4 regions of the Eubacterium ventriosum genome follow, and region 1 is predicted to be linked to each of the others. Evidence: predicted binding sites of a transcription regulator. Region 1 holds the regulator's gene; each other region holds the start of a gene.
What was found. The regulator HrcA, encoded in region 1, represses chaperone genes, less so after heat shock. The targets are predictions, from matches to a motif close to TGTTAGCACTCNNNNNNNNNGAGTGCTAACA.
Positions count from the first base shown of each region.

Region 1 (2,206 bases):
AAATTTTTTCTATGATTGCCTTAGCTCCTACTTCATACATTGCTGTTTTTTCCTTTTCGCTTCTGTTTCTGTAATTCTGAAACTCTGCAAAAAGTCTTTGATATTTATCATTTAATTCTTCAATCTGCTGATCCTTTTTGTCTTTCTTATCTTTCTTTTTGAAAAACTTCTTTTTAGTATCTTCAGATTCTTCAGAAGTTTCTGTATCTTCAGCTTCCTGTTCATTAGCTTCTTCTACAGTTTCTTCTGTCTTAATATTTTCAGCCTTTGTGTTTTCAGCTTCATTATCTTTAACTTCATTACTAGTTTCTTCGGTAATGTTTTCATCCAAAGTTTCTTTTTCTTTTTCCATTGGACTTTCCTTTCTTTCTTATTCTATTGTCTAACTAAGCTTTGCTATGAATGTTCATCCTTAAATGTATCACTTAGTTGTTCTTTCACATTTCTTAAAGCATCTACTACTTTCTCGTAGTCCATTCTCTTCGGTCCGATGATTCCTATTGTTCCCTTGAAACCATCTTCCAATTCGTATGTTGCAGTTACAACACTGCAATCTTTCATGGACTGTACAGGACTTTCACTTCCAATGTAGACCTGAATACCTGTTTCCTCATCTCCTTCATTAATTAATTCGGTAAGCTGAGACTTTTCTTCTAATGTAGTAAGTAACTGGCTTGCTCTTTCTTTATCACTTAATTCAGGATATTTGAAAATGTTGGTTGCACCTGAAGTATAAATCTTCATCTGCTCCTCTGTTGCAATTGCTTCCGTTATTGCTTTCAAAACCTCGCTTACAACTGATTCAAACTCTCCTGCCTGTGATGCCAGTGTAGTCATAACTCCTAAATTAATTTCTTCAATTGATAATCCTGCAAGGACTGTATTAAGAGCTACATTTAATCTGACTACTATTTCCTGGTTAACATCCTTGCTGACTTTGACAATTTTGTTAACCACATGGTTCTTATCTGAAACTACCGTACAAAGAAGACTCTTTTCTTCCAAAACTGAAAGCTGTACGAACTTAATTCTGTTAGTCTGTGCTTTCGGTGTGGAAACCATTGTGGCGTAATTAGTATTAGTTGCTAACATCTTCGCCATATTCTGTAATAAGGTTTCAACCTTATCAACTTTCTGAATAAGTAAATCTTCCTTTTCAGTAACTTTCTTCTCTCTCTCATCAAGCTCTGCCATCCTGTCTTTAAGAATATTGTCTACATAAAATCTGTAACCTTTATCAGTTGGAATTCTTCCTGCCGATGTATGTGGCTGAACTATGTAACCTAACTCTTCAAGGTCTGACATTTCATTTCTAATTGTTGCTGAGCTTAAATTTAAATCTGTATATTTGGAAATGGTTCTGGAACCCACTGGTTCGCCTGTCTCAAGATAGTTCCTAATAACAGCGTCTAATATTTTTTCTTTTCTCTCATTAAGTTCCATGGCATCTCCTTTCTTTTTCTGTTAGCACTCGTTTAATTTGAGTGCTAATATTTTATCTGTGTTAAAGTTACCACTCCTCAACCGCTTTGTCAACATTTTTCTAAAAAAAGTTTTGTAAATAATTTGTGAACTTTCTTTGTACGCGATTGCATTGTCCAAAGGTCTTTTCTCACCTTTGCTTGCACAATGATGGGAAAATGACCTTGGGACACGCCCGGATATGAACATAAAGGTGAAGCGTAAGCTTCGCGATATGCAAATATCAGGGAGGATTGCGGGAGTGCGTAACACGTAACAATCCGTGCAATCAATTGGTGCGGATTTCTAATCTGTATAAGAAAAAGAACTGTTACTCCGGCACTTGAACTCTGCCAACTTAACAGTTCTTTTCATTGTGGTTATTATATTTTTATTATAGCTTTCATCGTCATTGCTATTCCAACATTTATTAACTAATTCTTTGCTTTTTCTACTGCTATAAATCCAAATGTTTCAGGTCCAACATGAGTTCCTATTGTAGGTCCTATCTGATAACATTCCTTAAACTTAATTCCTTTTTCTTCAACTTTCTTTACAAAGTTATCAAGATTCTCTGTTCCGTCTGAATAAATTCCATAAATTGGAAATCTTTCATCTAAGTCCATTCCTTCTATATAACTAACAAGTCCTGCAATGGCTTTCTTTCTGCCGATAAACTTACCTTTTACAATTAACGTTCCTTCCGGAATTGAAATAACCGGCTTAAGCTTTGCAAAATTACCAA
Region 1 covers NZ_CP102282.1:2,551,627-2,553,832, forward strand. The annotation lists gene grpE (nucleotide exchange factor GrpE) at 1-352, opposite strand, end outside; gene hrcA (heat-inducible transcriptional repressor HrcA) at 397-1,443, opposite strand; gene NQ558_RS11485 (DegV family protein) at 1,896-2,206, opposite strand, start outside.

Region 2 (2,206 bases), 500 kb from region 1:
ATACCCTTTAAGTTAAATGGATAATCCATATTTAGATGAATCCAGAATAAAGGCTCTTTGTAATCTAAGAATACTTTGTGATAGAATTCTCTGTATTCTTCTTCAGTACATTCATTAGGATGTTTAGTCCAAAGAGGAGTAGTATCACTGATACTTATAGGTCTTTTTAAAATTTTTACTTTTTTCTTTTCTGGTTCAACTTCAACAGTTTCCTTAGTTCCGTCTTCCTTTTCTTTTTCTTCAGTTTTAGCTGGCTCAACAATATGCTCAATAACAGTATCTTTATCTGTTAATTCTTCTTCCATAATTGTCTGATATTCAGGTTCAGCAGAAGGGTCAGATACAAAAATTTCAACAGGCATAAAAGAGCAGTACTTATCAAGAATCTCTTTAGCTTTGAAAATGTTAGCAAATTCAACGCTGTCGTCATTTAAATATAAAGTAATCTTTGTACCACGATCAGCCTTGTCTGAGTCAGACATTGTAAAGTCCATACCATCTTCACAGTCCCAAAGAACTGCTTTGGCATCTTTCTTATAAGATAAAGTTTCAATAGTTACTCTATCAGCAACCATAAATGCTGAATAAAAACCTAAACCGAAATGACCGATAATCTGGTCTTCAGAAGTTTTATCCTTATACTGTTCAAGGAAAGCTTCTGCACCCGAAAAAGCAATCTGGTTAATGTATTCGTCTACTTCATCAGCAGTCATACCAAGACCATTATCGATGAAAGTAAGAGTTTTCTCTTTAGGGTTTGCAAGAATCTGAATCTTAAATTCTTCATCATCAGCTATTTCAGCTTCACCCATCATTTCAAGTTTCTTTAATTTTGTAATGGCATCACAACCATTAGATACTAATTCTCTGAAAAAAATGTCATGGTCTGAATACAACCATTTCTTAATAATAGGGAAAATATTTTCACTGTTAATTGAAAGACTACCCTTTTTCTCTGACATAAAAATCACTCCTTTGTTATTGTTCATTTTCAATTCTAAAGGATATTGTAGACACGTAAAAAAGAAAAGTCAAGAGAAAATTAGCACTCAATCAAGGTGAGTGCTAAAAGTTTACAATTAGTTAACAATTTCTATAAAATCTCTGTATCAAAATGGGATTCAAGAAACTTTGAAATTAATTTATCCCAGTAATTATCAAGAGATTTATCCATTGTAAAAAGATTAAGGGAAGAACTGGTTATAATATGTATCTGATTGCTTTCGTATATAATATTAAAATAAAGACCACTAATATTCTCTTCAGCAATAGAAGAGCCAAGTTCCCTTACGATTTTTGAATAATTAACTTTAGGAAAAGCCATAACCAACTTAAGTCGGGTAGGAACTTTTTTTCCTTTAATTATTTCAAAACAAATATTTCTTAAGTTTTTCCAGGTGGCAAAATCTTCGGTAAAGTTTTCAATTTCATCCTTATCAAAAAAAGCTTTGTTAATATGGCCGTCAAAGGAGAAGGAAGAACCTGTTATTATTTCTCCGCTACATATTAAAAAAGAATCAAAAGTATCCTTTACAAGAAGGTTTTGCATAAAATTATTTATATCGTTTATTTTAATTGAAATCATAAACTAGATTATATCAAAATATGGTGTTTTTGTCTTTACTTTTTTTCTTCTTATAGTTATAATAATGTCATTGTATACTTTATTACAATAAATAGTTAAATTATGTAAACAGGCTTCCGTAGCTCAGTTGGTAGAGCAGCTCACTCGTAATGAGCAGGTCACGTGTTCGAGTCACGCCGGGAGCTTTAAATTAACGATTTTAGTAGAATTATGAAAGTCTGATGTACGGAATATTCTACTTAATCAGAATTTTAAGGAGCAGAGATGGCATATAAACCATACAAACCCAAGAAAGAAAAAGATATATATGCTAGGTATGATGGAAAGAATATTAAAGCCAACAATTACGATAGTGGAAGCGTGAAACTGTTTGGTTTCAGGTCAGGTGCAGTATATAAGATGGTTCCGGCTATTTTATATTATGCATTTATGATTTTCTATATAGGAACAGGTATTTACGGTGAACTTAGTTACTATAAATTTGAACCAATGGACTATGTAATAACCGTATTGAAATATATTTTCTTTATAGTATGGTTTTTCAGCCCGGCAATATTTTTATCCAATTTTAAATACAGGGAATCGTTGCCATTATTTAAGAAACATGATGCCGGTTCATCA
Region 2 covers NZ_CP102282.1:2,049,127-2,051,332, reverse strand. The annotation lists gene htpG (molecular chaperone HtpG) at 1-962, opposite strand, end outside; gene NQ558_RS09185 (DUF5721 family protein) at 1,094-1,585, opposite strand; tRNA gene NQ558_RS09180 (tRNA-Thr) at 1,698-1,770, shown strand; gene NQ558_RS09175 (hypothetical protein) at 1,850-2,206, shown strand, end outside.
Region 2: a site for HrcA is predicted at 1,041-1,071, ahead of htpG (molecular chaperone HtpG). Genes of this name have one in related genera too.

Region 3 (2,206 bases), 1.4 Mb from region 1:
AGGCTATGAAGTTAGAGTTGCAACAGACAAGAAAATGAAGCATGTCGTAAAGAAATACACTGTTTCAGGCAACACAAAACAGTATGTAAAAGTTAAAGGCCTTACAAAGACAAAGAAATATTACGTAAAAGTGAGAGCCTACTTAAAAGTTGGTAAAAAATACTACTACAGCTCATATAGCACTGTTGTGAAAAATAAGCCATTGAAGATTAAGAAGAAAAAATAGGGTTTGAATTTTTTAAATGAATTAATAAAATATCCGGATAGAAGAAAGTATTTTAAGCTTACATTCTATCCGGATATTTTTTATTTACATTACACAGAACATTTTGTGATTTTTCTATTTTTTACTGTAATTCCCGTTTCCACCACGCAATGCTACTGCCTTATTTAATTTTTATCCAAAAGATTTATTCAAGTTCTTCCACCTTTATTACTCAATTGTAATGAATTTTTCTTCTACCTGTGGCTTCTTTACTTCTTTAGGAACATACATTGTTAAGATTCCGTTTTCAAACTTGGCATTAATATCTTCCTCTGTTACGTTCTTGCCAACAAAGAAGCTTCTCTGGCACTTGCCATAATATCTTTCACGACGGATGTATTTAACGGCTTCCTTCTTCTGACCTTCTTCGTTGTTCTCTTCTTTATTTTCTGCATTGTGTTCAGCGGTAATTGTAAGGTAACCGTCTTTCAACTGTGCCTTTACTTCTTCTTTGGAAAATCCAGGTAATTCCATTTCAATCTGGTAGCCGTCAGCCAATTCTTTAATATCTGAGCTTATATTTCTAGCTGCTGCTACCTGCTTTCTAAATGCAGGTGAAAATTCAAATACATCTCCAAAATCATCAAATAAATCATTCATTCCAAAAATACTAGGTGCTAACATAATACTTACCTCCTTATATATCTGCAATCAAAATCTGAGAATTTAGCTGACTGCATATTGCGACTTCCATTAGTCGTAATTGTTAATTTTATTTCTTTCAGGGACTCTCTTTTTTCCCTGTGATTATGTTATAGCACTTTTGTTAGCACTCGTCAACAGTGAGTGCTAATATTTCTTGTAAACATTTTGTTAACTTTTATAATATAAAATGTTATCTGATTTTTAACTTTCCTAATACCCTAACGGTAACTCCAGGCCGCTTTCTTCCATCAGCTCTTTATCCAAAAGAATCTCCTTTGTATTACCATCCTTAATTATCTTTCCGTCTGAAAGAAGTATTGTTCTCTCGCAAGTGTCCATTATCATATTCAAATCGTGAGAAGCTATTATTTTTGCCTGATTCAGTCGATTTAATATGTTGATTAGGTTTCGTCTGTTCTTTGGATCAAGTGCCACGCTTGGCTCATCCATCAATATAACATCCGGTTCTGTTGACAGGATTGTTGCAATAGAGGCAAGTTTTTTCTCCCCTCCTGAAAGCTTATAAATCTGCTTGTCCTTTAGCTGTTCAATGTGCACAACTTTCAGCGCTTCCATTGTTTTCTCATTAACTTCTGCCTCAGACATTCCGTAATTTCTCGGTGCAAAAGCAACATCATCAAAAACAGTTGACATAAAAAGCTGACTGTCAGCATCCTGAAAAACGTAGCCAATATTTTTTCTAATAGTCTTTAAATTCTTTTTTTCAAGGGGAATATTGTTGACCATCACATCTCCCTGAAAACCTGTATTTAGACCAACAAGTATTCTTAAAAGAGTAGACTTTCCAACGCCGTTAGCGCCAACCAAGCCCACCGACTCACCCTTTTTTAATTGAAAATTTATATTTTCCAAAACCTTTCTCTTGCTATCATAGCCGAAAGAAAGGTCGGAAACTGAAATTATATTCTCCATCTTTTTGTCCTTTTATGTAAACAAACCGCCCACTATTTCAAAAACAGGGTACACTCTAAAAGTGATAATCACCAGTGTCCATACAATCATCCACACGTAATCCCTGCTACTTAATTTGTAATTTCTGATTCGCACGTTATTAAGATTGTAACCTCTAAGACTCATGCTGTTATGCACATCGGTTGCCCTGTCTATACTTCGTAAAAGCAACTGCCCCGGCAGACTTCCCCAAGCCTTAAAATTAATGCCTTTCTGGCCCGGTGCCCTAAGGCTGTACGCCTCAACTATTCTTTTTGTTTCCTTTAGCAACACGTTAATGTACCTGTAAATCAACTGGATAATCATAACAATAATCTCAGGAAT
Region 3 covers NZ_CP102282.1:1,134,674-1,136,879, reverse strand. The annotation lists gene NQ558_RS05205 (glycerophosphodiester phosphodiesterase family protein) at 1-226, shown strand, start outside; gene NQ558_RS05200 (Hsp20/alpha crystallin family protein) at 434-889, opposite strand; gene NQ558_RS05195 (energy-coupling factor ABC transporter ATP-binding protein) at 1,121-1,843, opposite strand; gene cbiQ (cobalt ECF transporter T component CbiQ) at 1,856-2,206, opposite strand, start outside.
Region 3: a site for HrcA is predicted at 1,030-1,060, ahead of NQ558_RS05200 (Hsp20/alpha crystallin family protein). Genes of this name have one in related genera too.

Region 4 (2,206 bases), 1.0 Mb from region 1:
ACGCCATCTACTATGCCTGACTCAGTATATTGCCAAATATCATATTCTTTGTTGTACTCACTTGTGTTATTATATCTTGCAACCCATTTTCCCCAATTATCAAATCTTGAATCAGTAAGTCTATTGGTCCACCAATAATAGTTAGAATAAACACCAGCCTTATAGCCGGCATTTTTTACAATATTGCAAAAAATTTCAGCCATATCCCCATACTGCTTAGTAGTCATTTCAACCTGAGATTTGTCCTCTATATCGTAATAAACAGGCATTGTAGGTTTAGCTCCGGCTTCTTCAATCATTCTAAGAACGTGTTCTGCCTCACTTCTAGCCATATCTTCTAAAGTCTTTTCTTTGTCATTGCCAACTGCATATGAATACAAATAAACTCCATATTGAATACCATTGTCCTCACAACCTTTTACATTCTGCACAAACTTTATGTCATCCTGATTTCTTTCATCATTTCCATATCCACATCTAAGCAAAGCAAAACTAATCCCTGCCGCCTTAACCTTTGCCCAATCAATGTCACCGTTGTGATAACTTACATCAATACCTTTAGCTATTGCACCTTTTATTTCATTGCCATTTCCATCATAAAAAATTCCATTGGCTGATGACCATGGTGTAGCACCGCTTACCTGAACAGAAAAAGTGCAAATGCAAAGCCCTATAACTACTGCTTTTTTAACAATATTCCTAAATTGACTCATTTTTCACCTCCGTGCTTCTAACACACTATTTTCCCAATTTCTACATATTTTTTTAGAATCATACTAACATAATTATTTGTAGCTAATTATAACACAAAAAAATCCCCATACCAACACTAAGTCGATATGGGGATTTCTTTATTTTGTTAAGATGTTATCCTTCAATAGCAATGAACTTTTCTTTTTCTTCGATTGGTTCTTTGTTCTTAGGTATTTCGAAGGTTAAAATACCATTCTCATACTTTGGATGAACCTGTTCTGCTGTAACATGTTCACCAACATAAAAGCTTCTGCTCATACTTCCTGCATAACGTTCACGTCTTACATACTTACCTTCCTTGTCCTTCTCATCCTTATCAAGACCTTTGGCTGCATTAATTGTTAATGTACCATTTTCAAGTTTAATCTTGATTTCGTCCTTCTTAAATCCCGGAAGATCAACTGCAACCTGATATCCGTCATCAGTTTCCTTAACATCGGTTTTCATTAGGTTCTTTGCATGTTTTCCATACAATTCCTTGTCTACATCAGGTAATGTAGGGAATGAAAAATCGTCCATAAAATCATCAAATAAGTTTTCTCCAAAAATACTAGGCATCATCATAAGTCATATCTCCTTTCGTCTAATAGATATAAATTTTGTAATTGCACTATCGGAGAAATCCGAGGTGTTGATTATCTGAACTAACGAATTTGATATAGATTTTAAAGCTTGAATCTTTAATTATTTCTTTAAATCTTTATCTCTTCCTTCGTTCTGACTATGTTATAGTCCTTTTTGTTAGCGCTGTCAAGAGGTGAGTGCTAATTTTTTTAATTTTTTTTTTTATTTCACACTCATTTGTTTCTAATTTTTATGTATGGTATACTTATGGTGTTTTGAATTAAGTAGCAATTAATATCTCGATGTTAATTGCAAAAATTTTTATTAAATATTTTAATGGACTTTTTATTTCGGAGGTTTTATGAAACATTCTAATTTTGATAAAACGCTTACTTTGTTTTTGACCTTTCTAAAAATCGGTGCCTTTACCTTTGGCGGTGGTTACGCTATGGTGGCCCTTTTGGAAAGTGAGTTTATATATAAGAAGAAATGGATTGAAAAAGATGATTTTCTCAATATGATTGCAATTGCTGAATCCACGCCCGGTCCTATGGCAGTTAACAGCGCCACCTATATTGGATATCATGTTGCAGGATTTTACGGAGCTACTGCTGCAACCCTTGCAGTATGCATTCCTTCTTTTATTATTATTTATTTTATTTCGTTATTTTTCAACGAATTTTTAAGCTTACACTACGTTGCCTGCGCTTTTAAGGGTATTCAGGTTTGCGTGGTTTATTTAATACTTACTGCAGGCATTCGAATGTTGAAGAATTTGGAGAAAAATCTGTTTAATACTTTGATTATTTTAATTGTTGCAATTATTATGATCGTTTTTTCAATTACGGCAACTTCTTTTTCATCAATTTATTATATTTTGATTTGTGGT
Region 4 covers NZ_CP102282.1:1,509,577-1,511,782, reverse strand. The annotation lists gene NQ558_RS06810 (GH25 family lysozyme) at 1-713, opposite strand, end outside; gene NQ558_RS06805 (Hsp20/alpha crystallin family protein) at 868-1,317, opposite strand; gene NQ558_RS06800 (chromate transporter) at 1,679-2,206, shown strand, end outside.
Region 4: a site for HrcA is predicted at 1,493-1,523, ahead of NQ558_RS06805 (Hsp20/alpha crystallin family protein). Genes of this name have one in related genera too.